One region of the Bradyrhizobium sp. USDA 327 genome, then DNA from elsewhere that is predicted to be linked to it. Evidence: predicted binding sites of a transcription regulator. Region 1 holds the regulator's gene; the other holds the start of a gene.
What was found. The regulator PhoB, encoded in region 1, activates phosphate uptake and scavenging genes when phosphate is short. The targets are predictions, from matches to a motif close to TGTCATNNANCTGTCAT.
Positions count from the first base shown of each region.

Region 2: a site for PhoB is predicted at 5,834-5,850, ahead of ABIA42_RS20365 (YbhN family protein). Genes of this name have one in related genera too.

Region 1 is NZ_JBGCCW010000001.1:7,570,549-7,585,831, reverse strand. It holds gene argF (ornithine carbamoyltransferase) at 1-490, opposite strand, end outside; gene ABIA42_RS35725 (aspartate aminotransferase family protein) at 490-1,698, opposite strand; gene ABIA42_RS35720 (GcrA family cell cycle regulator) at 2,157-2,669, shown strand; gene phoB (phosphate regulon transcriptional regulator PhoB) at 2,904-3,611, opposite strand; gene phoU (phosphate signaling complex protein PhoU) at 3,644-4,360, opposite strand; gene pstB (phosphate ABC transporter ATP-binding protein PstB) at 4,372-5,193, opposite strand; gene pstA (phosphate ABC transporter permease PstA) at 5,190-6,035, opposite strand; gene pstC (phosphate ABC transporter permease subunit PstC) at 6,040-7,029, opposite strand; gene pstS (phosphate ABC transporter substrate-binding protein PstS) at 7,207-8,220, opposite strand; gene ABIA42_RS35685 (ATP-binding protein) at 8,365-9,663, opposite strand; gene ABIA42_RS35680 (lysylphosphatidylglycerol synthase domain-containing protein) at 9,711-10,766, opposite strand; gene ABIA42_RS35675 (hypothetical protein) at 11,218-11,520, opposite strand; gene ABIA42_RS35670 (OmpA family protein) at 11,523-12,917, opposite strand; gene ABIA42_RS35665 (polysaccharide deacetylase family protein) at 13,082-14,140, shown strand; gene ABIA42_RS35660 (SDR family oxidoreductase) at 14,221-15,033, shown strand; gene boxB (benzoyl-CoA 2,3-epoxidase subunit BoxB) at 15,221-15,283, opposite strand, start outside.
Region 2 is NZ_JBGCCW010000001.1:4,322,972-4,338,254, forward strand. It holds gene ABIA42_RS20325 (histidine phosphatase family protein) at 1-69, shown strand, start outside; gene ABIA42_RS20330 (universal stress protein) at 119-544, shown strand; gene ABIA42_RS20335 (DUF1127 domain-containing protein) at 1,479-1,715, opposite strand; partial or broken gene ABIA42_RS20340 (PLP-dependent aminotransferase family protein) at 1,900-3,244, shown strand; gene ABIA42_RS20345 (YdcF family protein) at 3,246-3,845, opposite strand; gene ABIA42_RS20350 (hypothetical protein) at 3,908-4,489, opposite strand; gene ABIA42_RS20355 (hypothetical protein) at 4,555-4,989, shown strand; gene ABIA42_RS20360 (ferritin-like domain-containing protein) at 5,087-5,593, opposite strand; gene ABIA42_RS20365 (YbhN family protein) at 6,022-7,104, shown strand; gene ABIA42_RS20370 (hypothetical protein) at 7,189-9,141, shown strand; gene ABIA42_RS20375 (hypothetical protein) at 9,179-9,637, opposite strand; gene ABIA42_RS20380 (MFS transporter) at 9,700-11,052, shown strand; gene ABIA42_RS20385 (LysR substrate-binding domain-containing protein) at 11,174-12,079, shown strand; gene kdgD (5-dehydro-4-deoxyglucarate dehydratase) at 12,204-13,148, shown strand; gene gudD (glucarate dehydratase) at 13,175-14,518, shown strand; gene ABIA42_RS20400 (aldehyde dehydrogenase family protein) at 14,598-15,283, shown strand, end outside.

The sequences.
Region 1 (15,283 bases):
CGGTCCAGGCCACCGTCTTGCCCTCGATCGGGCCGCGATGCTCCTCATAGGTCATGAGGTCGGCCATCACCTGGCAGGGATGCGACCGCCGCGTCAGGCCGTTGATCACGGGCACGGTCGCATAGGCCGCGAGCTCCAGCAGCGCCTCGTGATTGAGGATGCGGATCATGATGGCGTCGACATAGCGCGACAGCACCCGCGCGGTGTCGGCGATGGTCTCGCCGCGACCGAGCTGCATCTCGGCGCCGGTGAGCATGATGGGCTCGCCGCCGAGCTGGCGCATGGCGACATCGAACGACACCCGCGTCCGCGTCGAGGGTCGCTCGAAGATCATCGCCAGCGTCTTGCCTTCGAGCGGCCTGACCGGCTGGTGCGCCTTCTGCTTCGCCTTCATGGCGGACGAGGCGGCGAGCATGCTCTTGAGCTCCGACAGCGGCAGCTCGTTGATGTCCAAAAAGTGCTTTGGAGCTTTATTGGGCGTCTTGCTCATCAGCTTGCCGCCCGCTTGGTCTGGCTGGACGAGATCGCAGTGCAGGCGCGTTCGAGCCGCCCGACGCTGTCCTCGATCTCCGCCTCGGTAACGATCAAGGGCGGCAGGAAGCGCACGACATTGTCGCCGGCTCCGACGGTGAGCAATTTTTCGGCGCGCAGCGCCGCGACGAGATCGCCCGAGGGCACCACGGCCTTGATGCCGATCAGGAGCCCCTCGCCGCGCACCTCGCTGACGACATCTGAATGGCGATCGATCACGGAGGCGAGCTTCTGCTTCAGCAGCAGCGACATTTTCTGCACGTGGTCAAAGAAGCCGGGCTTGAGCATGACGTCGAGAACGGCGTTCGCAGCCGAGATCGCGAGCGGATTGCCGCCGAAGGTCGAACCATGCGAGCCCGGCCCCATGCCGCGCGCAGCGTCGGCGGTGGCGAGCACCGCGCCGATCGGGAAACCGCCACCGAGCGCCTTCGCCAGCGACATCACGTCGGGCACAACACCGGTACGCTTGTAGGCAAAGAGTTCGCCGGTGCGGCCCATGCCAGTCTGCACCTCGTCGAAGGCGAGCAATAGGCCGCGCTCATTGCAGAGCTCGCGCAATGCCTTCAGGAACGTGGGAGGCGCAGAACGAACGCCGCCCTCGCCCTGGATCGGCTCGATGAGAATGCCAGCGGTGTGCGGGCCGATCGCCTTCTTCACAGCTTCCAGGTCGCCATGCGGCACCTGGTCGAAGCCGTCCATCGGCGGGCCGAAGCCCTCGAGATATTTTGCAGAGCCGGTGGCGGCCAGCGTCGCCAGTGTGCGGCCATGGAAGGCGCCCTCGAATGTGATCATGCGGTAGCGCTCAGGATGCCCCTTGGAGAAGTGATGGTGGCGCACCAGCTTGATCACGCCTTCCAGCGCCTCGGCGCCGGAATTGCAGAAGAACACGAAGTCCGCAAAACTCTCATTGCACAGACGCGCCGCGAGCTTCTCGCCGTCCGGGCTCTGGAACAGGTTCGACATGTGCCAGAGCTTCGTCGCCTGCTCCTGCAACGCCTTGACCAGAGTGGGATGCGCATGGCCGAGCGCATTCACCGCCACGCCGGAGGTGAAATCGAGATAGCGATCCCCATTGGTTGCGATCAGCCAGCAGCCTTCGCCGCGCTCGAAACCGAGGTCGGCCCTGGCGAAAACGGGGAGCAAATGCGGCGCGGCGCTGTTCGTCATGACGTCACTTGAATGTTGCGGACGGTGTGACGCGCGCATTACGCAACGCACCATTGACCGGCCCGGAAAACGAAACGTGCCGCCTTTTAAGGGCGGCACGTAGGACTATCTTATGCCTGGCAAGACGGGTGTCAATGCCGCCCGGAAAGCCCCGCGAAACGCTGAATCCGTAGTCTTGCGGTGCCGATTTCGCGGGATTTTCACCACGGAACATGTGGACGCGAGTCGGCGGACTCTTGCGCGGGAGTCACGCCATATTGTAGCGTTTGGACTGTCAGATACGACATCTCGTGCAGCAGTTCTGATCCCTTAAGTCCTCATGTACCGGCGTAAACGTTCGGGCGTCTTGAGCGCGCCCGGCGAGCCTTAAGGGATTCTGGCCGCACGGGTTTTTCAAGGCTTAGGCAATCGCTGCGAAGGCCCCAGGATGGTAGGCGCGCAGCGAGGGAAAGGGTGCAATGACGGTTTTGACCTGGTCCGATGATCGCGTCGAGCAGCTGAAGAAGCTTTGGGAGGCCGGACTTTCGGCCAGCCAGATCGCGGCGGAGCTCGGCAATGTGACCCGCAATGCCGTGATCGGCAAAGTGCACCGGCTCGGCCTGTCCGGCCGCGCCAAGAGCCCTTCGTCGGCAGCGCCCCGGCCGCGCAAGGCGCGGCCCGCGCAGCACATGATGCGGGTGACCCGCCCCGTTGCCCGCGGCAACACCGCGCTGGCGCAGGCCTTCGAGGTCGAGGTGGAGGCCGAACCCGTCACCTACGACAATGTGGTGCCGATGAACCAGCGGCTGTCGCTGCTGGAGCTGAACGAGGCGACCTGCCACTGGCCGGTCGGAGATCCCTCGAGCCCGGATTTCTTCTTCTGCGGCGGCAAGGCGCTCTCCGGCCTGCCCTATTGCGCCCAGCATTCGCGCGTGGCGTATCAACCCGCAGCGGATCGCCGGCGCGCGCCGGCGAAGCCGGGCACGCGGTGAGTTTGCGGATTTAGCTGACTGCAGCCGTCACACGATGACGGCTCGACTTACTCGGTGTCATCCCCGCGGAGGCGGGGATCCATAACCACAGGGCGCAGTGATTGCGCGAGATGGCTACTGCGAGTCTTCGCCAAACCACGTCTTGTGGTTATGGATCCCGGGCTCGCGCTACGCGCGCCCCGGGATGACGGCCAAGATTGTTGCCGCGGCTCGCTAATTCGACATCCACAAAACTCAGGTCTGCTCCGCCTTCGCGAACCGATCGTCCAGCGCATAGCCGGCGCCACGCACGGTGCGGATCGGATCCTGCTCCCGGCCGAGATTGAGCAGCTTGCGCAGGCGGCCGATGTGGACGTCGACAGTGCGCTCGTCGATGTAGATGTCGCGGCCCCAGACGCTATCGAGCAGCTGCTCGCGCGAGAACACGCGGCCGGGATGCTCCAGGAAGAACTCCAGCAGACGATATTCGGTCGGGCCGAGATCAATCGGCCGGCCCGAACGCGCCACGCGGCGCTTGTCGCGGTCGAGCTCGATGTCGCCATAGGCGAGCACGGTGGCGAGCCGCTCGGGGCTGGCGCGCCTGAGCAGGCCCTTCACGCGCGCCAGCAGCTCCGGCACCGAGAACGGCTTGACGATGTAGTCGTCGGCACCGGTCGCAAGTCCCCGCACCCGCTCGCTTTCTTCGCCGCGCGCGGTCAGCATGATGATCGGAAGCTGCTTGGTTTCGGGACGGGTGCGCAGCCGCCGGCACAGCTCGATGCCCGACAGGCCCGGCAGCATCCAGTCGAGCACGATCAGATCGGGAATGTGCTCCTTGAGGCGGGTGTCGGCATCATCGCCGCGCATCACCGTCTCAACGTCATAGCCGTCGCCTTCGAGGTTGTAGCGAAGAAGCTCGGTGAGAGCTTCCTCGTCCTCAACCACCATAATGCGTGCGCCCATGTTGTCGTCGCTCCTTGGGTATTCGGCACCGTTTAGGTATTCGGCACCGTCGTGGCGAAGGTCGTCATGTCGCCCTTCGGCCGCTTGTCGGTGATCGCCTGACCCTCGATCATGTAGAATACGGTCTCGGCGATGTTGGTGGCGTGGTCGCCGATCCGCTCGATGTTCTTGGCACAGAACATCAAATGGATGCAGAACGAGATGTTGCGCGGATCCTCCATCATGTAGGTGAGGAGTTCGCGGAACAGCGAGGTGCAGATGGCATCGACTTCCTCGTCGCCCTTCCACACCGCCATCGCTGCCGGCAGATCGTGCGCGGCATAGGCGTCCAGCACCGACTTGACCTGCTGCTGTACGAGGTCGGTCATGTGTTCCAGGCCGCGGAACAGTTTCAGCGGATGAAAATCCGTCTCCAGCGCTGCGACGCGCTTGCCCATGTTCTTGGCGAGATCGCCGATGCGCTCGAGATCGGTCGCGACGCGCATGGCCCCGACGATCTCGCGCAGATCAACGGCCATCGGCTGGCGGCGGGCGATGGTGAGCACGGCGCGCTCCTCGATGCGCTTCTGCAGCGTGTCGAGTTCGGCGTCGGTGGCGACGACGCGTTGACCGAGCGCGACGTCGCGGCGGATCAGCGCGTCGACGGAATCGACGATCATGCGCTCGGCGATGCCGCCCATCTCGGCGACCAGGCGGGTGAGTTCCTGGAGGTCGGTATCGAAAGCCTTTGCGGTATGTTCAGAACCCATGTTCCGTCTCCTCAGCCGAACCGGCCGGTGATGTAATCCTGCGTGCGCCGGTCGGTCGGCGACGTGAAGATCTTGCTGGTGTCGTCGAACTCGATCAGCTCGCCGAGATACATGAAGGCGGTCTTGTCGGAGACGCGGGCCGCCTGCTGCATGTTGTGGGTGACGATCGCGATCGTGTAGTTCTCGGACAATTCCTGGATCAGCTCCTCGACCTTGGCGGTCGAGATCGGGTCGAGCGCCGAGCAGGGCTCGTCGAACAGGATCACCTCGGGCCGCACCGCGACGGTACGGGCAATGCAGAGGCGCTGCTGCTGGCCGCCGGAGAGCGACAGGCCGGAGGCATTGAGCTTGTCCTTGACCTCGTTCCACAGCGCGCCGCCGCGCAGCGCCTTCTCCACGCGATCGTCCATCTCCGATTTCGAGATCTTCTCGTAGAGGCGGATCCCGAAGGCGATGTTCTCGTAGATCGTCATCGGGAACGGGGTCGGCTTCTGGAACACCATCCCGACCCGCGCGCGCAGCAGATTGAGGTCGAGCTTGGGGTCGAGCATGTTGGTGTGGTCGAGCATGAGCTGGCCGGTGGCGCGCTGGCCCGGGTAGAGGTCGTACATCCGGTTGAAGATACGCAGCAGGGTCGACTTGCCGCAGCCGGACGGGCCGATGAAGGCCGTGACGCGATTGGTGCCGAGCGCCAGATTGATGTTCTTCAGCGCATGATGCTCACCGTAGTAGAAATTGAGGTTGCGCGCCGTGACCTTGGCAGGCGCCTCGGGCAGCGGCTGCGAGCCGGGGTGAACGGTCGGCGCGCTTACGGAAACAGACATTTCACTCATTTTGCGGTCCTCTCGGCACCAAGGATGCGGGCGCCAATGTTCAGGGCAAGCACAGTCAGGGTGATCAGCAGCGCACCGCTCCAGGCGAGTTGCTTCCAGTAGGCGTAGGGGCTCTGCACGAAGTTGTTGATGGTCACCGGCAGGTTGGCCATCGTCTTGTCCAGGCCGAGGCTGAAGAATTGGTTCGACAGCGCGGTGAACAGCAGCGGCGCGGTCTCGCCCGCGACGCGAGCAGTGGCCAGCAGCACGCCGGTGATGAGGCCCGAGCGCGCCGCACGGTAGGCGATGCGCTTGATCACCAGCGAGCGCGGCAGCCCGAGCGCGGAGGCCGCCTCACGCAGCGGGTTCGGCACCAGCAGCAGCATGTCCTCCGTGGTGCGCACCACGACCGGGATCACGATCACGGCGAGCGCCAGCGCGCCAGCGATTGCCGAGAAGCCTCGCATCGGCACCACGACCGCACCGTAGATGAACAGGCCGATGATGATCGAGGGCGCCGAGAGCAGGATGTCGTTGATGAAACGGATGACCGAGGTCAGCCTGTCGTTGCGTCCGTATTCGGCAAGATAGGTGCCGGCGAACATGCCGAGCGGCGCGCCGATGCCGACGCCGATCACGGTCATGATCAGCGAGCCGACGATGGCGTTGCGAAGGCCGCCCTCGGTCGATCCGGGCGGCGGCGTGTCTGCGGTGAAGACCTGAAGGTTGAGCCCAGCCAAGCCGTTGTAGAGCAGCGTGACCAGGATCAGCGCGAGCCAGGTGACGCCGAAGGCGGCGGCTGCGATGCAGAGGCCGCGGATGACGATGTCCCAGCGGCGGCGGCGCGAATAGATCGGGTTCATGGCTTCACTTTCCGGCCTTGGTTTCCAGGCGCATCAGCATCAGCCGCGCGGCCGCGAGCACGAAGAACGTCAGCACGAACAGGAGCAGGCCGAGCAGGATCAGGCCGGACTGGTGCAAGCCGTCGCTCTCGGCGAACTCGGATGCGATCGCTGCCGAGATCGTGGTGCCCGGGGCGAAAATCGATGAAGAGATGCGAAACGAATTGCCGATGATGAAAGTCACGGCCATCGTCTCGCCGAGCGCGCGACCCAGCGCCAGCATGACGCCGCCGATGATGCCGACGCGGGTATACGGGATCACCACGCTGCGCACGACTTCCCACGTGGTGCAGCCGACACCGTAGGCGGCTTCCTTCAGCACCGGCGGCACCGTCTTGAACACGTCGACCGAGATCGAGGTGATGAAGGGCAGCACCATGATGGCGAGGATCAGCGCGGCATTGAACAGGCTGAGATAGGACGGGGGACCCGCGAAGATCGCGCCGAGCACGGGCACGCCGTCGAACACCCTGATCATGAAGGGCTGGAAGGTGTTGGCCAGGAACGGCCCCAGCACGAAGAAGCCCCACATGCCGTAGATGATCGAGGGAATGCCGGCGAGCAGCTCGATCGCCATGCCGATCGGGCGGCGCAGCCATTGCGGACAGAGCTCGGTGAGGAAGATCGCAATGCCGAGACCGACGGGAATGGCGATCAGCATCGCGATGAAGGAGGTGACGAGCGTACCGTACATCGGCCCGAGCGCGCCGAGCACGGGCGGATCGGCCGAAGGGGCCCAGCGCTGCGTCCACAGGAACGACAGGCCGTATTCCTTGATCGCCGGGAAGGCGCCCACGATCAGCGAAATGATAATGCCGCCGAGGATCAGCAGCACCGAGATCGCGGAAAGCCGCGTGACCCAGTAGAAGGTGACGTCACCGAGCTTGAACGCGCCCAAGGCCTTGGCGCGATCATACGGTCCGGCGTCGTCGATTGCATCGCTCTGAACGGCCATCTCTGCCACGCCGATCCCCTGTTTTGCCTTACGCCATCTGCATGCCGCCAAAGGCGGTCGTTTTCGACGGTTTGCCGCGTCGTTCCGGGTGGTCTCAAGGACCCGGAATCCTGGGATTCCGGGCCGTTCTTTCACTCGCGCCCGCCGAGGCGGAGCGCGAGTTTCAGTACGCTGCAATCAGCTCTTGATCTCGGCAGCCCACGTCTTCTCGATCTGCTTCACGACCGTGTCGGGCATCGGGATGTAATCGAGCTCCTCCGCCATCTTGTCGCCCTTCTCGAACGCCCACTTGAAGAACTTGATGGCTTCCTGGGACGCCGCCTTGTCGGTCGCATCCTTGTGCATCAAGATGAAGGTCGCGCCGGTAATCGGCCACGACGTTTCACCGGGCTGGTCGGTCAGGATCACATAGTAGTTCTTGGAGCCGGCCCAGTCGGCGTTGGCGGCTGCTGCCTGGAAGGCCGCAACGGTCGGCTGCACGGTCTTGCCGGACTTGTTGATCAGGGCACCGTAGGTCAGCTTGTTTTGCTTGGCATAGGCATACTCGACATAGCCGATCGAGTTCTTGGTCTGGCTGACATTGCCCGCGACGCCTTCATTGCCTTTGGCGCCAACACCCGTTGGCCACTCGACCGCGGTACCGGCACCGACCTTTGTCTTCCACTCGGCATTGGTCTTCGTAAGGAAATCGGTCCAGATGAACGTGGTGCCGGAGCCGTCCGACCGACGCACGACGGTGATGGCGTCCGAGGGGAGCTTCACTTTGGGATTAAGCTTGGCGATCGCCGGGTCATTCCATGTCTTGACCTTGCCCAGATAGATGTCGCCCAGCAACTCGCCAGAAAACACCAGCTCGCCCGACTTGATCCCTTCGAGATTGACGACCGGCACCAAGGCACCCATCGCCTGCGGCCATTGGATCATTCCGTCCTTTTCAAGTTGCTCAGGCTTGAGAGGCATATCGCTCGCGCCGAAGGTGACGGTCTTGGCCTGGATCTGCTTGATGCCGCCGCCCGAACCGATCGACTGGTAGTTCAGACCGTTGCCGGTCTCCTTCTTGTAGGCGTCAGCCCACTTCGAATAGAGCGGGAACGGGAACGTCGCGCCGGCGCCGGTGATGTCGGCCGCAAAGGCTGCCGTCGTCGATGCGGCGACCAAGCCAGCAGCGACCATAGTTTTGAGGAAATTCATGCTGGTCTCCATACAGGGGAGCGAAGCGCCATCCGCGCCCGATCGCGCTCCCCGCGCCGCCCGTTTAGGAGCGGTCGGCTGTGCTTTTACGAAGGTTTCATGACAGTTGGATGACGCCACCAAGCAATTGAATCCGCTTGGTTTTTAGGCCTGAGCCGAAATCTTCGCCTGGGGAAAACACGCCGTGAAAGTGGCGCCCTGCTTGGGCACGCTTTCAATCAGAAGCCGGCCGCGATGGCGGTTAAGAATATGTTTCACCAGCGATAATCCGAGCCCGGTCCCGCCTTGCGAGCGGCTGTCGCCGACGTCCACCCGGTAGAAGCGCTCGGTCAGCCGCGGCAGGTGCTCGGGCGCGATGCCGGGGCCGAAATCGCGGACCAGGACCCGGATTTCCTGAGTTCCATCAGTGGCGACGCCGGATGTCAGCGACACGATGACGCGGCCGCCGGAGGCGCCGTATTTGAGCGCGTTCTCGATCAGGTTCTCGAACAGGCGGAGCAGTTCCTCGCGGTCCCCCGCGATCATCACCGGCGGCTCCGGCAGATCGATCTCCACCTCGACCTGACGCTCGCGCGCCAGCGGCTCGAGCCCGTCGGCGACCTGGCGGATGATCGGTATGAGGTCGACCAGGGTGTCGGGCCGGACATGGGCCGACAGCTCGACCCGCGACAGCGACAGCAGATCGTCGATCAGGCGCGCCATGCGCGTGGCCTGGTTGTGCATGATACCGAGGAAGCGCTCGCGCGCCTTGGGATCGTCTTTGGCCTGGCCCTGGAGGGTGTCGATGAAACCCGACAGCGCGGCCAGCGGCGTGCGCAGCTCGTGGCTGGCATTGGCGACGAAGTCGGCGCGCATCTCCTCGACCCGGCGTAGCGGCGTCTGGTCGTGGAAGGTCATCAGCATGCATTTGTCGGCGCCGCCGAAGCTGGTCGGCACCGGAACCGGCGTGATCATGAGCTCCATCCAGCGATCGACCGGAACATGGTCGAGATAGGTCGCGCGCCGCGGCTCGGTGGTGGCGATCGCCTCGCGCAGCGCCGTGATGATCTCCGGCGAGCGCAGCGCGAACTGGGCGAGTTCGTTCCTGCGCAGCGCCGGTGCGAGCTGGGCGGCCGCGGCGTTGAGATGGATGACGCGGCCGGCGCGGTCGAGCAGCACCGCCGGATCCGGCATGCCGGCGACCACCGCAGCCACCGCCGCGCTCTCGACCGGGTTGATGCGCCTGACATCATCGCGTGAGGCGGCGGGATCGTGCAGCCGCCACGGGATCAGGGCAGCCGCCGCGATGCAGAGGAACACAATCGCGGCGTGCAGCGCGGACAATTCGCCGAGCGAGACCACGACGGACAGCGCCAGCGCCGCGGCGATCAGGATGACGGTCGAGTGGCGCAGCCGGTCGGACCAAGGCTGGGCGGGGGGAGAAGATGGGGCGTCGATCGCCATCGGGGCAGGCTTCTCCTGGAGGACTTGTCCTAAGGACCTGGCACCGGTCAGGCGCCGCTGTCGCTACGCTCTCGCACATAGGCAGCTTCACGCGCCGGGCCGGGGTCCAGCTTGAGCGCCGCCTGATGCAAGCGCTTCGATCGCGCGCCGATGATAACTTCGCGAAGCGTCAGCAAGATTACAGATAGGACGAAGGGAGACAGATAATAGAGGACGCGGAACAGCAGCATGCCGCCCAGAAGCTCCTCCCGGTCCATCTGCCAGAGGCCGACCAGCATGGCGGCGTCGAACACGCCGAGCCCTCCGGGCGAATGGCTGGCGAAGCCGAGCAGGGTGGCCGAGACGAAGATCACCGCGACCACGACGAAGCCGAGATTGGGCTCGTCCGGAACCAGGACATACATCGCCAGCGCGCAGAAGCCGAGATCGACGATGCCGATCGCGATCTGAAGCAGCGTCAGCGGGCCGCCCGGCAGCACCACGGTCCAGGGGCCGCGGCCGACCACCCGCGGCTGGGTCCAGACCCAGACCACGTAGCCGATCAGCGCCACGATGATCATCAGCGCCAGCGTCCGGTTCAGCCAGGGCGGGAGCTGGTCGATCGAGGCGGCGGCCTCCGGGTGATAGGAGATGCCGAGGCCGAGCACGGCGGCATTGCCCAGCCAGAAAGTCAGGCCGGCGAGGAAGCAGATTTTTGCGACGTCGATCGCGTTCAGCCCATAGGCCGAATAGATGCGGTAGCGCACCGCGCCGCCGGTGAAGACGCTGGCGCCGACATTGTGGCCGATCGAATAGCTGGTGAAGGCCGCGAGCGCATTGATGCGATAGGGCACATGGGCATGGCCGATCGCGCGCGTGGCGAAGAGGTCGTAGAAGGTCAGGGTGAAATAGCCCGCAGCGACGAACAGCGCCGCCATCGCGATCTGACTGGGCTCGGTGCTCTTGATCGCCTCGAGGACCTCGTTGAAATCGATGCCTCGCAGCATGTGGTACAACACATAGCAAGCGATGCCGATGACCGCGATGCTGATCACAACTCCAAGCTTATGCAGGACCTGCTTCTGGCGCAGAAACGACATCGCCCTGCGTATGGCTTCCAGCATCTAGACCTCGAACAACGCTTCGGCGGCCAGGGTGGCCGGCGGACAGGCGGACGACGCACAGGCACCCAGCGAACCCTCGCCGTGGGCTCCGGCATCGCGCATGCTCCCTGCCCCTCCACTAGCGCGTTTTCGGGCGGAGTGGAATTCGCCAATCCGAACAAAAACACGTGCCTTCAATATTTTAGGCAGGGTTACGGCTCCTGATGCACGATTTGGCGCTTTCGGCGGCAAGGCTTGACGCGAATCTCCATGGCAATCCTGCGCAGACGCCATGAAGTTTTGATGATTTCGGCCGCACAATGTTCCGTCACGCCTTAAGCCGACGTCAATCTATGGGGCAGTCCTGCCCGTTGAAAGAGGATGATCGAGGCGGCCAGTTGACGCGTTCTGACGCGCCGAAAGGCCGCGGCGGACGCGCCCCCCGTCCCTTCAGTGAGGGTGCGCAGCAACATCACAGAGCGGCTGGTGGCGCGGTGCGCGAGACCACGCGGTCGCGCAGCCACGCACCGATGGTGCAGCCGACGAGGTAGCACGCGAACATGATCAGGCCGAGATCGAGCCAGTAGCCAAAGCGGCCGGGGACCACATGGGCGAGCGAGGCCGCGACCAGCGCGGCGGCGAGCGCGGCGAGCCAGCGCGCCGTCACCTTCGAGGTGCCGTTGCCGCGCTGGACCACCGAGATCCAGCCCATGCAGAAGCCCAGCAGCAGCGAGCCGATCAGCCAGCCCAGATGGAACGAGACGAGATAGGGCATCGTCACCTCACCAGAAATTCGATACGGCGGTTCTGGGCCTTGCCTTCATCGGTGTCGTTGCCGGCAAGCGGCTGAGTGCTGCCATGGCCAACCGCGGTGAAGCGGCTGGCGGGCAGGCCGGCCTTGACCAGATAGTCGATCACCGCCTGCGCGCGCTTTTCCGAGAGAGCCTGGTTGAAGGAATCCTCGCCGTCGGCGTCGGTATGCCCGGCGATCTCGATATTGGTGGTGGGGCAGCGCAGCGCCGTCTCGATGAGACGATCGAGGATGCCGGCGGAGTCGGGATCGATGTCCGCACGCCTGGTCGCGAAACGGATCTTGCCCTTGGTCAGAAGCTCCGAGAACAATTGCTGGCACACAGTGCCGTCGACCGGGCCTGCCGCAGGCTTCACCGTGATCTCCGGCTTGTATTGCCAGTTTCTCGGGAAGTCCTTGCCGAGCCCTGCGCGGATATCGTTGGCAGCGCCTTCGTAGAGCGCATCGCCCGACAGCTTCACCTCGCGGTCGGAGACGACAAGCGTGCCGGTCGACAGCCGCGACAGCGCGCCGAGCGCTGGGACCACGGCCGTGCTGAAGGAGCCGGGTGCCCCGATGCTGGCCTTGAGGTTGTCGACGACCTTCTCGGTGAAGAACTTTCGCGCGGCGCTGGTGGCGATCGCCGCATGGACATTGTTGTCGGGAACATAGCCGGTCAGCGTCACGGTCGCGGCCACCGGATCCTTGTAGGCCTGGAAGATGTAGGGCGGCGCCTTGATGTCGTTGGCGGCGATCGAAAAACCTTCGGGCAGGTTCTTCAGCGCCGCCGCGATCGCCTCGCGGCCGCCGAGCTCGCGCGCCATGCCCGACAGATTGACCTTGGTGTCGGTTATCGTGATCTTGCCGTCCTTGAGCTTGCCGATCTGATCCAGCAACAGCATCGCGGCAGCCTCGAACCGCGGCGGCGCACCGCGGGCCAGCCCCATCTGGTCGGCCACCTCGACGCCGCCGACCTCCTTGCGGGCGGCCTCGGTCAGCCGGGCCTTCATCGACGGCAGGGGCGCCGAGCCCGACAGAGTCACCCGCACCACGTCGCGCTCGGCGGTCCAGACGAAGGGCTTGGCTTCGGGAACAAGGCGGGTCCGATCGTCGACCAGGCGGACGCCGGAGACAGTCTCGACCGCCATCACGGCGTCGCGGCGCCCCTCCTCGGAGAAGGCGTCCGCGGCCAGGCCGACGTCGCGGCCATCGACGACGATCCGTGTCTTGTCCAGAACGGTATCCTTCAGCGCAGCCGAGCTGCGCGCCGACAGATCGGCCTCGACCGGTAAAGTATTATTCCAGGCCGCAAATCCCCACATGACGGCCAGGGGGATCAACCCCGGCCACCATTTGCTGGCCCACCTGAAAAGCTTCTGCATTCGACGACCCGAACTCTGGAAACGGAGACAAAACAAACCCTTGGCAGGCTGTCAAACCGGAAATGCTGCCGTTCCGACGGCCCCGCCTGGACAATCGGAATAACTTTTTCTTCAAGGGTTCTTCCGTAAGTTGAGGACGGAATGCCAGAGTCCCCCAGCCGCTCATGAAACAACTGCGTAATAACGTCATCCGCGCCGGGCTGGGAGCACTCTATTTCAGCGGGGCGCACCACCTGCTGCGCCCACTTTTGTCGGGCGTCGGCGCCATTTTCATGCTGCACCACGTGCGGCCGGCCCGTGAGGCCGCGTTCCAGCCGAACCGGCATCTCGAAGTCACACCCGAATTCCTGCGCGCGACGCTGTGCCATTTGCGCTCGCGCGACATCGACATCGTCAGCATGGACGAGCTGCATGAGCGGCTGGTGCAGGGCCGATTCGACCGCCGCTTCGCCGCCTTTACCCTCGACGACGGCTATCGCGACAATCTCGACTATGCTCTGCCGGTGCTGCGCGAATTTGACGCGCCTTTGGCGGTCTATGTCGCGAGCGATTTTGCCGAGGGCACCGGACGATTGTGGTGGACGGCGCTGGAGGCCGTGATCGCCAAAGCCGAGCATGTCGACGTCAGAATCGGCAACTCCGCGCTGCGGCTCGATGCGACGACGCCCGCCGCCAAACAGGCGGCGTTCGATCGCCTGCACGACTGGCTGCGCGCGCTGCCGGGCGAGCACGACCTCAAGCGCGAGATCGAAGCGCTCTGCACGACGTACGACGTCAACATGGAAGCGCTGTGCCGCAGCCTGTGCCTGTCCTGGGCCGAGGTGAAGACATTTGCCGCCGATCCGCTGGTCACGATCGGCGCGCATAGCGTCAGCCATTGCAACCTCGCCAAGCAGGCGGAAGACATCGCCGCGCAGGAGATGGCCGCGAGCCGCGCGCGGATCGAGCAGGTGTTGGAGCGGCCCGTGTTGCACCTCGCCTATCCCTATGGCGATCGCGAGGCCGCGGCCGAGCGCGAGTTCGCCCTTGCCGCATCCGCCGGCTTCAAGACCGCGGTGACGACACGGCCCGGCATGCTGTTCGCGGAGAATGCCGGTCACATGACCGCGCTGCCCCGCGTCTCGCTCAATGGCAACTATCAGGACGCGCGCATCCTGCCGGTGCTGACCTCGGGCGCCGCGACCGCGATGTGGAACGGTTTTCGCCGGATCGCGGCGGCGTAGCCACTCCTATCTCCGCGGCCGCGGAGATTGACTCCCCTCCCCGCTCCGCTCACAACCAGCGCCAACCAAAGGGAGGCACCATGTTCAACGATCTGTTCTCGCTCAAGGGCCGCATCGCGCTGGTGACCGGCGGCTCGCGCGGCATCGGCAAGATGATCGCCGCGGGGTTTCTGAGCGCCGGCGCGGCCAAGGTCTACATCACCGCGCGCAAGGCGGGACCCTGCGAAGCCACCGCGAAAGAGCTCACCGCACAATGTGGTGGCGAGTGCATCGCGCTGCCGATCGACATCTCCACACTCGCCGGCTGCGAGCTGCTGGCGAACGAATACAGCAAGCGCGAGTCCAGGCTCGACATCCTCGTCAACAATGCGGGCGCCGCCTGGGGCGCGGAGTTCGACGAATTTCCGGAGAGCGGCTGGGACAAGGTGATGAACCTCAACGTCAAGGCACCGTTCTTCCTGACCAAGGCGCTGGCGCCGACGCTGCGCGCGTCGGGAAGCGCGGAACGGCCAGCCAAGGTGATCAACATCGCCTCGATCGACGGCATCTTCGTCAATCCGGGCGAGACCTATTCCTATGCCGCCAGCAAGGCCGGCCTGATCCATCTGACCCGGCGCATGGCTGTGAAGCTGATCCCCGACCATGTCGTGGTCACGGCGATCGCGCCTGGCCCGTTCAAGTCCGACATGAACCGCGCCGCCCGCGACCACGCCGACGAGGTCGCAACGCGCGTACCCGTGGGCCGCATCGGCACCGACGAGGACATGGCGGGCGCCGCGATCTATCTCGCCTCGCGCGCGGGCGATTACGTGGTGGGAGCCACCATCGCGGTGGATGGCGGCATCGTGTATGCGAACCCGGGGATCAAGGGCAGCGGGTGGGACAGTGATTGATCGGGCGATCTCTCGTCACGCAGTGGGACGCCAAACAAAATGTCGAAAACAACCCCATGCACAGTAGAATGCCCCTTGATCAATAAGGGATTTTTTTACGCCTCTGGAAGACAGGATCACCCGCGCAATTGCGCAGCGGGGCGAGTGATGACGCCATTTGTGTTGCGGGAGCGTCGGCTCCCGTTGCTTACGACTCGATCTTCACATACTCGAAATCGCCGGGCTTGTTGTCGATGCCGACCTTGGGCGG
Region 2 (15,283 bases), 3.2 Mb from region 1:
GGTGACGTGGCCTACCGCCGCGGCAAGCTGGTGCTGTTCGTCAGCCCCAAGCTGCTTCGATCGGGATGATCGCGCGACCTACGGCAAGACGTGCTGACCGAAAGATATGGAGGCGCAGATGTTCAAGTCCATCCTCGTGCCCATCGACCTCGCCGACACCGATCTCGCCAAGCCGGCGATCGCAACCGCGGCGACGCTGTCGCAGACCTGGAGCGGCACGGTGCGCCTGCTCAACGTGCTGCCGATGACGCCGGTGATGCTGGCCGAGTACGTACCGGCCGATTTCGACGAGCAGCAGCGTCAGACCTCGGAGGAGGCCCTCGCCATCGTCGCGCGCGAGTCCGGCATCGAACCGAGCCGCATCTCCAGCGTGGTGCGCCAGGGCGGCATCTACCACGAGATCCTGGAGGAAGCCGCGCAGATGAAGGCCGACCTGATCGTGATGACCTCGCACCGGCCGGCGATGCGCACCTATTTCCTCGGCTCCAACGCCGGACACGTCGTGCGCTACGCCAAATGCTCGGTGCTGGTGGTCAGGCACTAGGCACCCATCGATCCCCGTCATTGCGAGTGCAGCTCGTAGCCCGGGTGAGCGAAGCGATACCCAGGACAGCTCACGCCGCTTCCCCGGATGTCGCTTCGCTCATCCGGGCTACGAGACTTTGCGTTTCCTGTCGGGCAAACCCCCAAGATGCCGGTCAATCCGCTTCACCGAAAATATTCCGCTTTACCGAAATTCGGAAACGGCGTATGTGTTGCGCGACCCGGCCCAAGGAAGAGGGGCGTATCGCGATCGTCACGAACGCGGGCCGGACGGCGGTGGACGTGGGTCACATCGGCGCGAAGGGTTTTGCAGGGCAGGCAACTGTGAGCAAAGCCGTCGCGCACACGACCGGTGTGATTCCAGCGTACGGCAAAATCGTGTGGTCCTGGCGCCCGGGGTCTGTGCGCCAAGTGTTGCGGTGATGTGGCGGCCCGACCGGGCACGCGCGTCAGTCATCCGCAAGGCGACGGGGGCAATAGTGCATCGCTCCCCGGGGAGAGCGCGACATAAGCCGTAAAACCACTGCGCAGGGAAGGCCGGGATGTCCTGGCTTCACCTGTATGCCGCTGTGCAGATTTTCTGACTGCAAACCTCGCACAGTGGACCGCGGGTGCCAGCCGGCTCCCGGCCTTCCCTGCGCCCTCTTTCATTTCAGAGGGTGAGGCACTGAGGCAAAGCTCGGGCGAGATGAGCCGCGAGGATGCGAAGGTGTGTCTGCAATGAAGATGCGAATGACAGGTGACCTGCCACGCAATGCCGATGTTGAGGCCGTCCGCGCCAAAACGAAAGTTTCGTGCCTCGGACGCTGCGCAGCACGAAGTGATGCGCTGCCGAGCCGGGGCCCATGCCGCAGCGAGTGCACGACTTGCCGGGTCCTGGCTCTGCGCCGCAACGCTCACGCGCTGCTGCGCGTCCGGGACACGGGAGTGGGGGTTTACAAATACCGCGTCAGCTCGGCCTTGAACTGCCCGTACACCGCGTCCTCGATCTGGCTGCGCGTGATGCCGATGTCGCGCAAGGCGCGATCGTCGAGCTCGTTCAGCGTCTTGACGGCGGAGCGGCGCTCGATGCGGTCGAACAGCGCAGTGACGCCGTGAGCGAGCGTACCGAAAAATCCGCCCGACGAGGATGGGCGTAAACTCCGCCCGGCAGTTTGCGAGATCGTGGTCATTTTCTTCTCCGGCCTGTCGTCCCGCGCGGCGAAGCAGTGTCGTTGGCGCGGACGCTGTCAGCGCCTGCACCTCATTTGCCGTCGGATTGCTCTCGCTCTCCTCGGCTCAATCGCGGAACTTGATGGAACTTAAATGCTCCGGTACACTTCTCGGAGCAAGCAAAACATTGCTCTCGGTGCAATAATGTCCAAGTTCGAGTACGTGAAGCTTGCCGATGCCATTGCGGCCGATATCACTAACGGCACGTTAAGGCCCGGCGACCGGCTGCCGCCGCAGCGCAATTTTGCCTATGACCGTGGCATCGCGGTCTCGACCGCGAGCCGGGTTTATACGGAATTGCTCCGCCGCGGCCTCGTGGTCGGCGAGGTCGGCCGCGGCACCTTCATCTCCGGCGACATCAGGCGCCAGGTCGAGACGACGCGCGAGCCGGCCGAGGCGCGCATCAATTTCGAGGTCAACTACCCGCTGCTGCCGCAGCAATGGGCGATGATCGCCAAGAGCCTTGCGGGGCTGGAGCGCGTCGACGCACTGGAGTCCGCGCTGCGCGTTTCCACCAGCACCGGCACCAGGAGCGCGCGCAATGCGGCCGCCGCCTATCTCGCGCGCAAGGATTTTGCGCCGCAGGCGGACCAGATCTTCTTCACCGCCAACGGCAAGCAATCGCTCGCGGCCGCGCTTGCGGCGCTCGTTCCGACCGGCGGCCGCTGCGGCGTCGAGGCGCTGACCTATCCATACGTCAAGAGCATCGCCGCGCGGCTAGGTGTGACGCTGGTCCCGATTCCGATGGACGAGCACGGCGCGCGGCCGGATGCGATCCAGAAGGCGCATCGCGAGGCGCACCTGTCGGCGCTGTATCTCCAGCCCATCATCCAGAATCCGCTCGGCGTCACCATGAACGCGACGCGGCGCGCCGACATCATGCGCGTCGCCGAAAAGCTCGATCTTCCCATCATCGAGGACACCGTCTACGGCTTCCTCGCCGACGACACGCCGCTGGCCGCGCTCGGACCGGACCGCTGCATTGTGATCGACAGCCTGTCCAAGAAGGTCGCGCCCCGGCCTCGCGCTCGGCATCCTGGTCGCGCCGCCTCACTTGCGCGAAAGCGTCATGAGCGCGGTCCGCACCGGCGGCTGGATCGCCTCCGGCCACGCGCTGGCGGCCGGGCAGCGGCTGATGGCCGACGGCACCGTCGCCGAGCTGACGCGCCTGAAGCGCATCGACGCGGCGCGCCGCCAGCAGACCGCCGCAAGGCTGCTGGCCGGCTACCAGCTCGCCGCCGATCCGCGCTCCTATCATCTCTGGCTGACGCTGCCGCCGCACTGGCGCTCGCAGACCTTCGTCGCCGCGGCGGCAAGGCGCGGCATCGCGCTGACGCCGTCCTCGACCTTCGCGATCGCGCATGGTCATGCACCAAACGCGGTGCGGCTCGCCCTCGCCCCGCCGTCGCCCGAGCAGCTCGATTCCGGCCTGCGCACGATCGCCTCGCTGCTCGGCACCAAGGAAGAGGATTTCGACTCGACGGAGTAGCTCAGACCTCCGGCCAATCCGCGATAAAGCCCCTCGCCTTGTAAGGCTCGATCTTGTCCCATTCGTGCAGCATGCGGCGACGAAATTCGACATCGGTATGCCAGAGCGCACGCGGCGTCTCGAAGCTATCGACAGTGAGCAGCATCTTCTCGACCTCCGGCCAGTGCCGCTGAAGCGTCATCGGGTAACGCCGCGCGGTCCAGGTGTTGCCGAGGCAGATCACGCTGCGGATGTTCTGCCGTCCGAGCGCCGCGTCGATGATCGGCAGCGAGAAGATCACGTTCTCGCCGGTGTTCATCGCGCGATGCTCCTCGAGGATAACGTCGCCCGGAATGCCCGCCGCAATCATCGCTGCCTTGATGATCGTGCACTCGGATTGCTCCGAGCCCGGCGTTACACCGCCGCTGACAATCGACCAGCGGAACAGACCCTCGCGCCAGAGCCTTGCGGCAGTGTCTGCCCGCAAGCCAACATCTTCGCGGGTGCCGAACATGAACAGCAGGTCGGCTGGCCGGAGCGGCGTGTCGATCAGATGCGTGCGATTGATTCTGGCGATCTCCTCTGCCGTCGGCAGACGGCTGCTGCGGTCCATGACTGACATGAATGCAAGATGCGACGCCGGCGCCGCGAGGCGAAGTCACGTTTGATTGCGGCCGATTGCACTTAAGGCAGCAGAGCCTTCGGCACGCGATCGAAACTGTAGCTCTGCGGCTGATTGCGCCGCACGAAGCCGCCGACCTGCCAGGCGAACAGCGCGGCAAAGCCGACAATGAACAGCGCGCCGGCGAACTCGCCGATCAGAAGCGCGCGGATCAACAGCCCCGTCATCGCCACCGTCAGCACCGCCAGGAAAGCCAGCGCCGCCGCATAGGTCTTGCGGCCAAGGCCGGCGCTCAATTCGGCCCGGCTGCCGGCCTGCGCCATCCGCGCGTGCAGCGCGAGAATGAAATCGCGGAAGCCGCTGTCCTGCGGCGCCATCAGCGCCGCGGTCTGCCAGCTCGTCGAGAGGATCACGATGCGCCCGCCGCCGGTGCGGCTGACATCGGCACGGAAGCGGTGCTGTTGCATCGAGACCGGGCGGAACGACAGCCGGATCGCCGAGATCTCGTCGTAGCGCCACAGGCCGGAGCGTCCGGCGATGTGCCAGGACAGCCCCTGCTCCGTCAGCTCGAAACGATGCGCCGACCCGATCAGCGAGGCCTTGTAGGCGTAGCTCGTGGCCGAACCAGCTTCAGCTCCCGGCATATCGATCACAGGTCCCGTTCGCGATCCGCTTGCGCGATCGCCCTCGCCCATCCTACAAGCGAGGCATGGCTGAGACGACGTTTTTTCCGCGCCGGCTGATTCTCGGCGCCGCTATGATCTCCGGCGTGCTGCTCGCGCTCGCGGTCCACATGCTGGGCGCCCGCTATGGTCTCGATCTCGGCGGCCTCTGGCGCTCCGACACGCATGAGTTCATGCCCGCGGGCGCGGCGATCGCGTGGTGGCTGATCGCCACGGTCGGCTTCTCCGGCGGTTATTTCACGGCGAGCCTGATGCAGAGCGCCGTCTCCGGACAGATCCCGCACAGGATGCGGCAATTCCTGATCGCGGTCGGCGTGCTGCTGCTTGCGGGAGCAGGCCAGGCGGCCTCGGCGCCGAGCCCGATCCCGACCGTCTCGGGCGTGCTGGCCGGGCTCGCCGCGCTCTGCCTCGGTGCCGTAATGGCGTTTTGCGGCGCGCATTTCGCGTTGCGACGCGGCTGACCTGCTCTGTCTCCCACGCCAGCGCGCTCATCGCATAGACGTCAAAAGAAAGCGCCGCGCGTGACCGCGCAGCGCTTTCCCGGCTGCACCGTGACGGCTAGCTCGCCGCGCGCAGATTGACCTTGCTCTCGGCGAGCGTCGTCAGCTTCTTGTCGGTCGCCTTCTCCTCCTCCAGCGTCTTGGCGAGGACGCTGGCGCAGTCGTTGCGGCCGAGCTGCTTGGCCCAGGCGATCAGGCTGCCGTAGCGCACGATCTCGTAGTGTTCGGCGGCCTGCGCGGCGTTGATCAGTGCGGCGTCGAGCACCGCCTTGTCGGCGACTTCGCCGGCGGTCTCGTCGGCTTCCTCGATGATGCCGTCGATGGCCGGGCAGTCGACCGCCTTCACGGCGACGCCGTGCATCTTGAACACTTCCTCAAGTCGAGCGACGTGCTCCTTGGTTTCCTCGAGGTGCGTCAAAAAGCCCTGTTTCAGCTGCGGATCGGTGGCCTTGCTTGCCATCTTCGGCAGCGCCTTGGTGAGCTGCTGTTCGGCGTAATAGATGTCCTGAAGCTGATGCACGAACAGGTCGTTCATGGTTTTGATGTCTTTTGTGAACAGTCCCATCGTTCCGATCCTCTCGGGTTTCGGGAACACGGCGGCGCCGGCTTGCACGAAAAGCCGCGTATTCCGCCATGTTCGATTGCTAATGAAGCCTAACGAGCACGTGGCATCGACGTTCCAAAAAGCGCCGAAGCCGCTTGCGCTGGAACAATGCGGACGGCGCCAGGATCTGAAATCGTGTCGGCGCACCAAACGCGCGAGCGGCGCCGGTTTCACGACTCATATGCTTAACGCGCATCCGATGTGAACCACGTATGACAAAAGTGGCCGCCCAACGCAGAACCTATTGTTGTCAAGGGCTGCACAAGCCGCTGATTTTGCCTTAAATGAACTTGATCATGCCTAGCGATCGATGCCTGCCTTTGGCCATGATCGCGTCCGACCGGCCAATGCCTGGCCCGGTCGGTCTTTGCCCCCCGCCGGGAGGATGAATGCACGGACTGCTGCCCGCGCTGAAACGCGGCTTCAAGAGATGGATCGGCTGGCGACGGCTCGGAATTGCCGCGAGCATCTTCATCATCGCCTTCGCGATCACCACGCTGGTGCGGACCCTCAAGGGCATCGATACCGGCGTCATCCTGACTGCGTTGACGGAGATTCCCCGCGGCAATATCGGGCTGGCGGCGATCTGCGTCTTCTTCGCGTTCTGCACGCTGACCTTCTACGACTTTTTTGCGCTGCGAACGATCGGCAAGAAGCACGTGCCCTATCGCATCGCGGCGCTCTCCAGCTTCACGTCCTATTCGATCGGCCACAACATCGGCGCGACGGTATTCACCGGCGGCGCCATCCGTTTCCGGATCTATTCGGACTACGGGCTCAACGCGATCGACGTCGCCAAAATCTGCTTCCTGTCGGGCCTGACCTTCTGGCTCGGTAACATCTTCGTGCTCTCGATCGGCATGGCCATCCATCCGGATGCCGCCTCCGCGATGGATCAGCTCCCCTCGTCGATCAACCGTCTGATCGCTCTCGGCGGCCTCGCCTCGATCGGCGCCTATCTGGTCTGGCTCTGTATGGGCGACAAGCGCCGCGAGCTCGGCCAGAAGGGCTGGAAGGTGGTGCTGCCCTCGGCCCCCCTGACGCTCGTGCAGATCCTGATCGGCGTGGTCGATCTCGGCTTCTGCGCCACGGCCATGTACCTGTTGATGCCGGCCAACCCGCCGATCGACTTCATGTCGCTCGCGGTCGTGTTCATTCTGGCGACCCTGATCGGCTTTGCCAGCCACGCGCCCGGCTCGATTGGCGTGTTCGATGCTGCCATGCTGGTGGCGTTGCCCGAATTCGGCCGCGAGCAGCTTCTGGCAACGCTGCTGGTGTTCCGCATCCTCTATTTCGTGATCCCGTTCGGCCTCGCCATCTCCATCATGGGCACGCGCGAGCTCTGGATGAACGTGGTCGAGCCCTGGCAGGAGCGGCGGCGGCTGGCCGAGGCCTGCGCGCAGGCCAACCTGCCCAAGCAGGTGACACCGATGGAGCGCGAGCGGTTGCTGCGGCAGGCCAACAAACGCTAAGTCAGCCGGCGCAGACAAAGGTTGCGGGCGGCGGAGCAATGCTCTCTTATTTCCGCCTCAACTTTGCCGTTGAAGACCCGGGCCATGATCCCTCTATCCCTACGTACTCTCGCCGCGGGCGCTCTGCTGCTCGCCGGGCTTTTGACCGCCTTGCCGTCCGAGCGCGCCGCCGCGCAGGATGCGGGGGCCATGCAGATCGATTGGGAGGTGCGTAACCGCTTCCGGCTGTTCCGCGAGGAACGCGACTTCCTGCTCCATGTCGAGAACGCGCGCAACCGCAGCATCCTCGCCGCCGAGCAATCGCTGGAGCTGCAGAGCGAGGGCCGCGGCTGGGCCCGCAACATGGTCAACCGGCTCTGCATCGACCTCCAGGGCCGGGTCAACCAGCCCTGTACCCGCGACAACGTCAAAGAGAACTACATCACCCCGATCGACCATCCGGTGACGGTGCGACTGACCGGCGCGGTGCCGGTGGGCGCCACCTGCGCCTGGTCGTTCGACGACGGCGACGGGCCGCAACAATCGACCTTCGACTGCGCCGAGCCGATCAATCTGCGCGTCCGCTACGGCAGGCAGACGGTCGCGACCGTCGATGTCTCCGCCGGCTCCGATCCGACCCAGCGCCTCCAGACCGAGATCCGTGTCCGCGACATTTTCGTCGCTGGCCTCGGGGACAGCATCGCCTCCGGCGAGGGCAATCCGGACCGGCCGCTGGCACTCTCGGACGAAGGATTTTGCTTCCGCTCCTATCTCGGTACCGCAGGCGCACAGTACTACCGGCCGAGCCGCCACGGCTTCAAGGGCGGCCGCGCCTGCGAGGCGCCGGATACGCTCGCCAACTGGCAGCGCTACAGCGCGCTCTGGTTCAACGCGCCCTGCCACCGCTCGCTCTATAGTTACCAAGCCCGCACCGCGCTGGCGCTCGCGGTGCGCTACACCCACATCGCCGTGACCTTCCTGCCGCTCGCCTGCACCGGCGCCAGCATTGCCGACGGGCTGCTTGGCTCGCAGCGCGCCCGCGAATGCCCGCCCGGCAAGACCGGCGTCTGCAACACCAGCGTGAACGCGCAGGTCGCCGAGCTGCGCGAAGCGCTCACCGCGGCAAAGAAGCGCCAGCCCGATCGGACGCTCGATCTCGTGCTGCTTTCGGTCGGCGCCAACGATGTCTACTTCTCCGGCCTCGTCGCCGACGTCATCGTCGACACCGCGACCGAGCGGACGCTATTCCGCCGCTCCGGCGTGATGGCCAGTGTCGATGATTCCCGCGATGCGCTGACGCGTGAGCTGCCGCAAAGCTTCGTCAAGCTGCGCGAGGCGTTGAAGCCGCTCGTCGGCGGCGACCTCTCGCGCGTCGTCTATGTCTCCTACGCTAATCCTGCGCTCGCCGACGGCGGCGTGCCCTGCCGCGGCGGCCGCGCCGGCTTCGACATCCATCCGTCCTTCAACGCCGATCCGCAGCGCCTTGCCCGCGTCTCCACCTTCGTCGACACGGAATTCCTGCCGCAGCTGAAAGGGCTCGCCACCTGCACCCGCGGTGCGCTGTGCCGCGATCCCGAATCCGACCGCATGACCTTCGTCGATGCGCACCAGGCCACGTTCGCCGATCATGGCTTCTGCGCCCATTCGGGCAATGACCCCGAATTCGACCGGGCTTGCTTTGCCGAGAACGGCCAGAGCTTCAATCCGGACATTGTCAGCGCAGCGAGCCAGCCGATGCTGTGCGGCCGCGGCGCCTCGGAATATCGCGCCTACCTGCCCCGCGCGCGCTGGATCCGCGACGCCAATGACAGCTATTTCGCAGCGATGACCTATCCGCAGGGCTTGCCGGCCGCGAGCCAGCCCACCGACATCCACGACGCGACCTGGGGCGTGCTCTCCGCCGTCTACGGCGGCGCCGTGCATCCGAGCGCCGAAGGCCACGCCGCGATGGCGGATGCGGCGCTGCCGGCCGCGAGCGCCGTGCTGGGGCTCGATGCGGTGCCGCCCGGCGTAACGCGCGGACTGCTCGCGCCGCTGCTGCCGGGCGCGCGGCAGTAGCGGCGGGCACCGTTGCTTCGGCGCGACGGCTGGGAGCTCAGCCAGAAATGAAATCGTGGTCGACGCCCCGGCTGTGCCAGTAACGCATCTGCAGCCGCGGCGCGATTTCCCAAGCGATCGCAACTGAGGCAATTGCGCTCAGGACGATCATGACCGGGATGTAAAACGAAGCCTCATCACGAAGGGGACTGAGCAGAATCCCCAGCATGCCTGCACCGAACAGCACAGCTTGCGCCATCATGAACACCATGGCCGAGATTTGAAGACGAACGCGCATGTCAATCACCGTGGCTGTTTCGACTTCAGGGTAAATCTGCCAGGCTCCAAGATGTTCCCGGATGCGGCCAAGCTGACCGCCGTCGCCGTCCAGTGATCGCCGAGACGCGACGAAATGCGAGACTGACGGCGGTGGCACCGCCGTACCACAACGCACGCAGCGCCTTGGGCCCATCGATCCAAAGACGGCATCGATCGATACTCCCTTGAACTTGGACACTCTGCCGCGCGCGCCTCTAGGACTCGCCTCGAGGAAATGTTCAAGTTCTAAGGAGGCGCATGATGAGCGCAGTGGTGTCCACAGCGGACGTGAGGAGGTCTCGCGTCAGGCTGTTCATCGTGACCATGCTGTTCCTGGTCACGACAGTCAATTACGCCGACCGCGCCACGCTGTCGATCGCGGGCCCTGCGCTCTCCAGGGAGCTGCATCTCGATCCCGTCGCCATGGGTTACATCTTCTCGGCTTTCGGCTGGTCCTATGTGATCGCGCAGGTGCCGGGCGGCTGGCTGCTCGACCGCTATGGTTCGCGCCTCGTCTATGCCTTCAGCATCATCGTGTGGTCGCTCTTCACGATGTTACAGGGCTGGGTCGGCTTCTTCAGCGCCGGCACCGCCATCATCGTGCTGTTCGGCTTGCGCTTCCTGGTCGGCATTGCCGAGGCGCCCTCCTTCCCCGCCAACGCTCGAATCGTCGCCACCTGGTTTCCGGGAAATGAGCGCGGCACCGCGTCGGCCTTCTTCAATTCGGGACAATACTTCGCGACCGTGATCTTCGCGCCGCTGATGGGCTGGATCGCGCACGCCTATGGCTGGCGCTTCGTGTTCTTCGTGATGGGTGCGCTCGGCATCGTCATGGGTCTCGCCTGGATCAAGACCGTCTACGGCCCGAAGGAGCACCCTTCGATCAACGAGGCCGAGTTCGACTACATCAGGAACGGCGGTGCGCTGGTCGATCTCGATGCGCCCAGGAACGATCTGAGGCAGGTGCGCGCAGCGCAATCCGGCTCCGGGTGGGACCACATCCGCCAGCTGCTCTCCAACCGCATGATGCTCGGCGTCTATCTCGGCCAGTACTGCATCAACACGCTGACCTATTTCTTCCTGACCTGGTTCCCGGTCTACCTCGTCAAGGAACGCGGGCTGTCGATCCTGCAAGCCGGTTTCGTCGCGACGCTTCCTGCGCTGTGCGGCTTCATCGGCGGCGTGCTCGGCGGCATCATCTCCGATGCGATCCTGCGCGGGACCGGCTCGCTGACCATGGCGCGCAAGATCCCGATCGTCGGCGGCATGCTGCTGTCGATGTCGATCATCGCCTGCAACTATGTCGACGGACAGGCGCTCGTGGTGGGCTTCATGGCACTCGCCTTCTTCGGCAAGGGCATCGGCGCGCTCGGCTGGGCCGTCGTCTCCGACACTTCGCCGAAGGAGGCCGGCGGCGTCTCCGGCGGCCTGTTCAACACTTTCGGCAATCTCTCCTCGATCACCACTCCGATCGTCATCGGTTACATTCTGGCCGCGACCGGCTCGTTCAACGGCGCGCTTGTGTTCGTCGGCCTCAACGCGCTGGTGGCGGCGTTCGCCTATCTCGTCATCGTCGGCAAGATCGAGCGGGTGGTGCTCAAAGGTTCCTCCTGAGGGCTCTCACGGGAGCTTGACCAGGCAACTTGCGGCGGCTCACCAGCCGCCGTCTTTGTATTGGGGGTGATCGATGCTAGAAGTGCCGGGGAAACGCCTTATCCATCTAAGGCATGTATCGATGTTCGACCTCAACCAGCTCCGCTGCTTCGTCACGGTGGCGGAGGAACTGCATTTCGGCCGCGCCGCTGCGCGGCTGAACATGACGCAGCCGCCGCTGTCGCGGCAGATCCAGGTGCTCGAGCACATCATCGATGCGCCGCTGCTCGAACGCACCAGCCGCTCGGTGCGCCTCACCCCTGCCGGGCGCAGCTTTCTGCCGGAGGCGCGGCGCATCCTCAAGCTTGCCGAAAGCGCCTCGCAAGTCGCCCGCCGCATCGCGCTCGGCAAGATCGGCTCGCTCAAGATCGGCTTCACCGCGGCCGCGGCCTACGGCTTCCTGCCCGAGCTCGTCGCCGCCTGCCGCGCCAAGCTGCCCGAGGTCGATTTCTCGCTGAAGGAGATGGTGTCCGGCGACCAGTTCGAGGCACTGACCTCCGGCCAGATCGATGCCGGCCTGCTGAGGCCGCCTATCGCGCGTCCCGAACTCGCCAGCCGCCGCGTCGTTGCAGAGCCGCTGCTGGCGGCGATCCCGAGAAAGCATCCGCTGGCGAACGCCGACAGCATCGCCATCAAGGATTTCGACGACCAGCCCTTCGTGATGTACTCGCCCTATGAGAGCCGCTACTTCCACGACCTCCTGGTCGCCTTGTTCACCCGCGCCGACGTGCTGCCGCGCTACGTCCAGCATCTCAGCCAGATCCACTCGATCCTCGCGATGGTGCGCGCCGGCCTCGGCCTTGCCATCGTGCCGGCCGCAGCCGCGAACCTGAAGATCTCCGACGTGCGGCTGCGGCCGCTGAAGCTGCGCAACCGCGTACCCGTCGAGCTGTTCATGGTCTGGCGGCGCGAGGACGAGAATCCGCTGCTGGCGGCGCTGGTCAAAACCGCCGGCGAATTGTCCTCCGCGGAGCTGCCGGAAGATTGATGCTCAATCCGCATCGGTCGATATAGGCTTTGGCTTGGACGCGCATCGAACGGTCTCCTAAACCACGGCGCATGGACGCGCAGGCTTTGCGTCCTCCGCAACACGCACGAAGGGAGCAGCGCCCGTGAGCAAGATGACCCCGCAGGACATGGCCCGAAAGATCGGATCCGGCCTCCTGTCCTTCCCCGTCACGCCGTTCAGGGCTGACTACTCCTTCGACGAGGCGACCTACCGCGCCAACATGGACTGGCTGTGCGGCTACGACGTTGCCGGCCTGTTCGCCGCCGGCGGCACCGGCGAGTTCTTCTCGCTGACCCCGACAGAGGTTCCGCACATCGTCAGGATCGCCGTCGAGGAAACCAAGGGCCGCGTGCCTGTGCTTGCCGGCACCGGCTACGGCACCGCAATCGCGCGCGAGATCGCCATCGGTGCCGAGAAGGCGGGTGCCGATGGCCTGCTGCTGCTGCCGCCCTATCTCACCCATTCCGAGCAGGACGGCCTCGCCGCCCATGTCGAGGCGGTCTGTGCCTCCGTGAAGATCGGCGTCATCGTCTATAACCGCGACAACGCCATCCTCCAGCCCGACACGCTGGCCCGCCTCGCCGAGCGCTGCCCGAACCTGGTCGGCTACAAGGACGGCATCGGCGACATCGAGTTGATGACCCGCGTCTACACCAAGCTCGGCGATCGCCTCACCTATATCGGCGGCCTGCCGACTGCGGAGACCTTCGCGCTGCCCTATCTCGACATGGGCGTGACGACCTATTCCTCGGCCGTATTCAACTTCGTTCCGGAGTTCGCCACCAGCTTCTACGCCGCGGTGCGCAGGCGCGACCATGAGACCATCCATGCCGGCCTGAAGAACTTCATCCTGCCGCTGATCGCAATCCGCAACCGCAAGAAGGGCTATGCGGTCTCGATCATCAAGGCCGGCATGAAGGTGATCGGCCGCGACTCCGGCCCGGTCCGGCCGCCGCTGACCGATCTCACCGAGCAGGAGCTGGCGGAACTGACCGCGCTGGTGAAGAATCTGCCCGCCTTCCGATCGACACAACAGGCGGCAGAATAACGGACGACGACAGGGAGGAGCATGCGATGGCCCGGACTGATATCTCTGGCGCACCTGTTGTCACGGCGATGCAGGTGATCCCGGTCGCGGGCCGCGACAGCATGCTCCTCAACCTCAGCGGCGCGCATGCGCCGTTCTTCACCCGCAACATCGTCATCCTCACCGACAATTCCGGTCACACCGGCATCGGCGAGGTGCCGGGCGGGCAGAGGATCTGGCAGACACTGCAGGATGCCCGCGATCTCGTCATCGGCAAGACCGTCGGCGCGATGAACAACATCCTGGCCGATGTCCGCACCGCCTTCGCCGACCGCGACGCCGGCGGCCGCGGCAAGCAGACCTTCGACCTGCGCGTGATGATCCACGCGGTCACGGCGATCGAATCCGCACTGCTTGATTTGCTGGGCCAGCATCTCGGCCTGCCCGTCGCAGCCCTGCTCGGCGAGGGCCAGCAGCGCAAGAACGTCGAGACGCTCGGCTATCTCTTCTTCGTCGGCGATCGGCGCAAGTCGAAGCTCGACTATGTCGCGGGCGAGAGCGGCAAGGCGGAATGGTTCAACCTCCGACATCAGGAGGCGATGACGCCCGAGACCGTGGTGCGGCTCGCGGAGGCCACCCACGACCACTACGGCTTCGCCGACTTCAAGCTCAAGGGCGGCGTGCTCCGCGGCGAACAGGAGATCGAGGCCGTCACCGCCATCGCAAAGCGTTTCCCGAACGCGCGCGTCACACTGGACCCGAACGGCGCCTGGTCGCTGGACGAGGCCGTCAGGCTCTGCAAGGGCATGCACGGCATCCTCGCCTATGCCGAGGACCCCTGCGGCGCCGAGGCCGGATTCTCCGGCCGCGAGATCATGGCCGAGTTCCGCCGCGCCACCGGTCTGCCGACAGCGACCAACATGATCGCCACCGATTGGCGGCAGCTCTCCCACGCGCTGCGCTTAGGGTCGGTGGACATCCCGCTGGCCGATCCCCATTTCTGGACCATGCAAGGCTCCGTGCGCGTAGCCCAGACCTGCCGTGACAACGGCCTGACCTGGGGCTCGCACTCCAACAACCACTTTGACATCTCGCTGGCCATGTTCACCCATGTCGGGGCAGCCGCCCCCGGCAACGTGACCGCGATCGATACCCACTGGATCTGGCAGGACGGTCAGGCGCTGACGAAAGAGCCGCTCCAGATCAGGGGCGGCAAGATCGCGGTGCCGGATCGCTCCGGCCTCGGCATCGAGATCGACCGCGCGGCCATCGAGGCCGCGCATGAGCTTTACAAGAAGCATGGACTTGGCGCCCGAGATGACGCTATGGCCATGCAGGACCTGATCCCGGGCTGGACATTCGACGACAAGCGTCCGTGCCTCGTGCGATAAGAAACGTCAGGCATGATCCCGGAAAAGTGGACACCGGTTTTCCGATAGGATCATGCCCCTTGAACAGGGAGGAAAAAAGATGACAGCGATCCTGAAGAACTTCATCGGCGGCGAATGGGTCGACGGCTCCGGCGTCACCAGGAACATCAACCCCTCCAACACCAACGACGTCGTCGGCGAATATGCCAAGGCCGACAAGGCGCAGACCGAGAAGGCGATCGCCGCCGCCAAGGCCGCCTTCCCGGCCTGGGCGCGCTCGACCCCGCAGGAGCGCTATGACGCGCTGAACAAGATCTCCGCCGAGATCCTCTCCCGCAAGGAAGAGCTCGGCCGCCTGCTCGCCCGCGAGGAAGGCAAGACCTTGCCGGAAGGCATCGGCGAGGTCGCGCGCGCCGGCCAGATCTTCGCGTTCTTCGCCGGTGAAGCGCTGCGCCTGATCGGCGAGAAGGGCGCCTCGGTCCGTCCCGGCCTCGATGTCGAACTCACGCGCGAGCCGGTCGGCGTCGTCGGCATGATCACGCCCTGGAATTTCCCGATCGCGATTCCCGCCTGGAAGATCGCGCCCGCGCTCTGCTACGGCAACACGGTGGTGTTCAAGCCGGCCGAGCTGGTGCCCGGCTCGGCGCATGCGCTGTCCGAGATCATCACCCGCTCCGGGCTTCCGGCCGGCGTGTTCAACCTCGTGGTCGGCTCCGGCTCCGTGGTCGGCCAGACGCTGCTCGAGCATCCCGACGTCGCCGCGATCTCCTTCACTGGCTCGGTGCA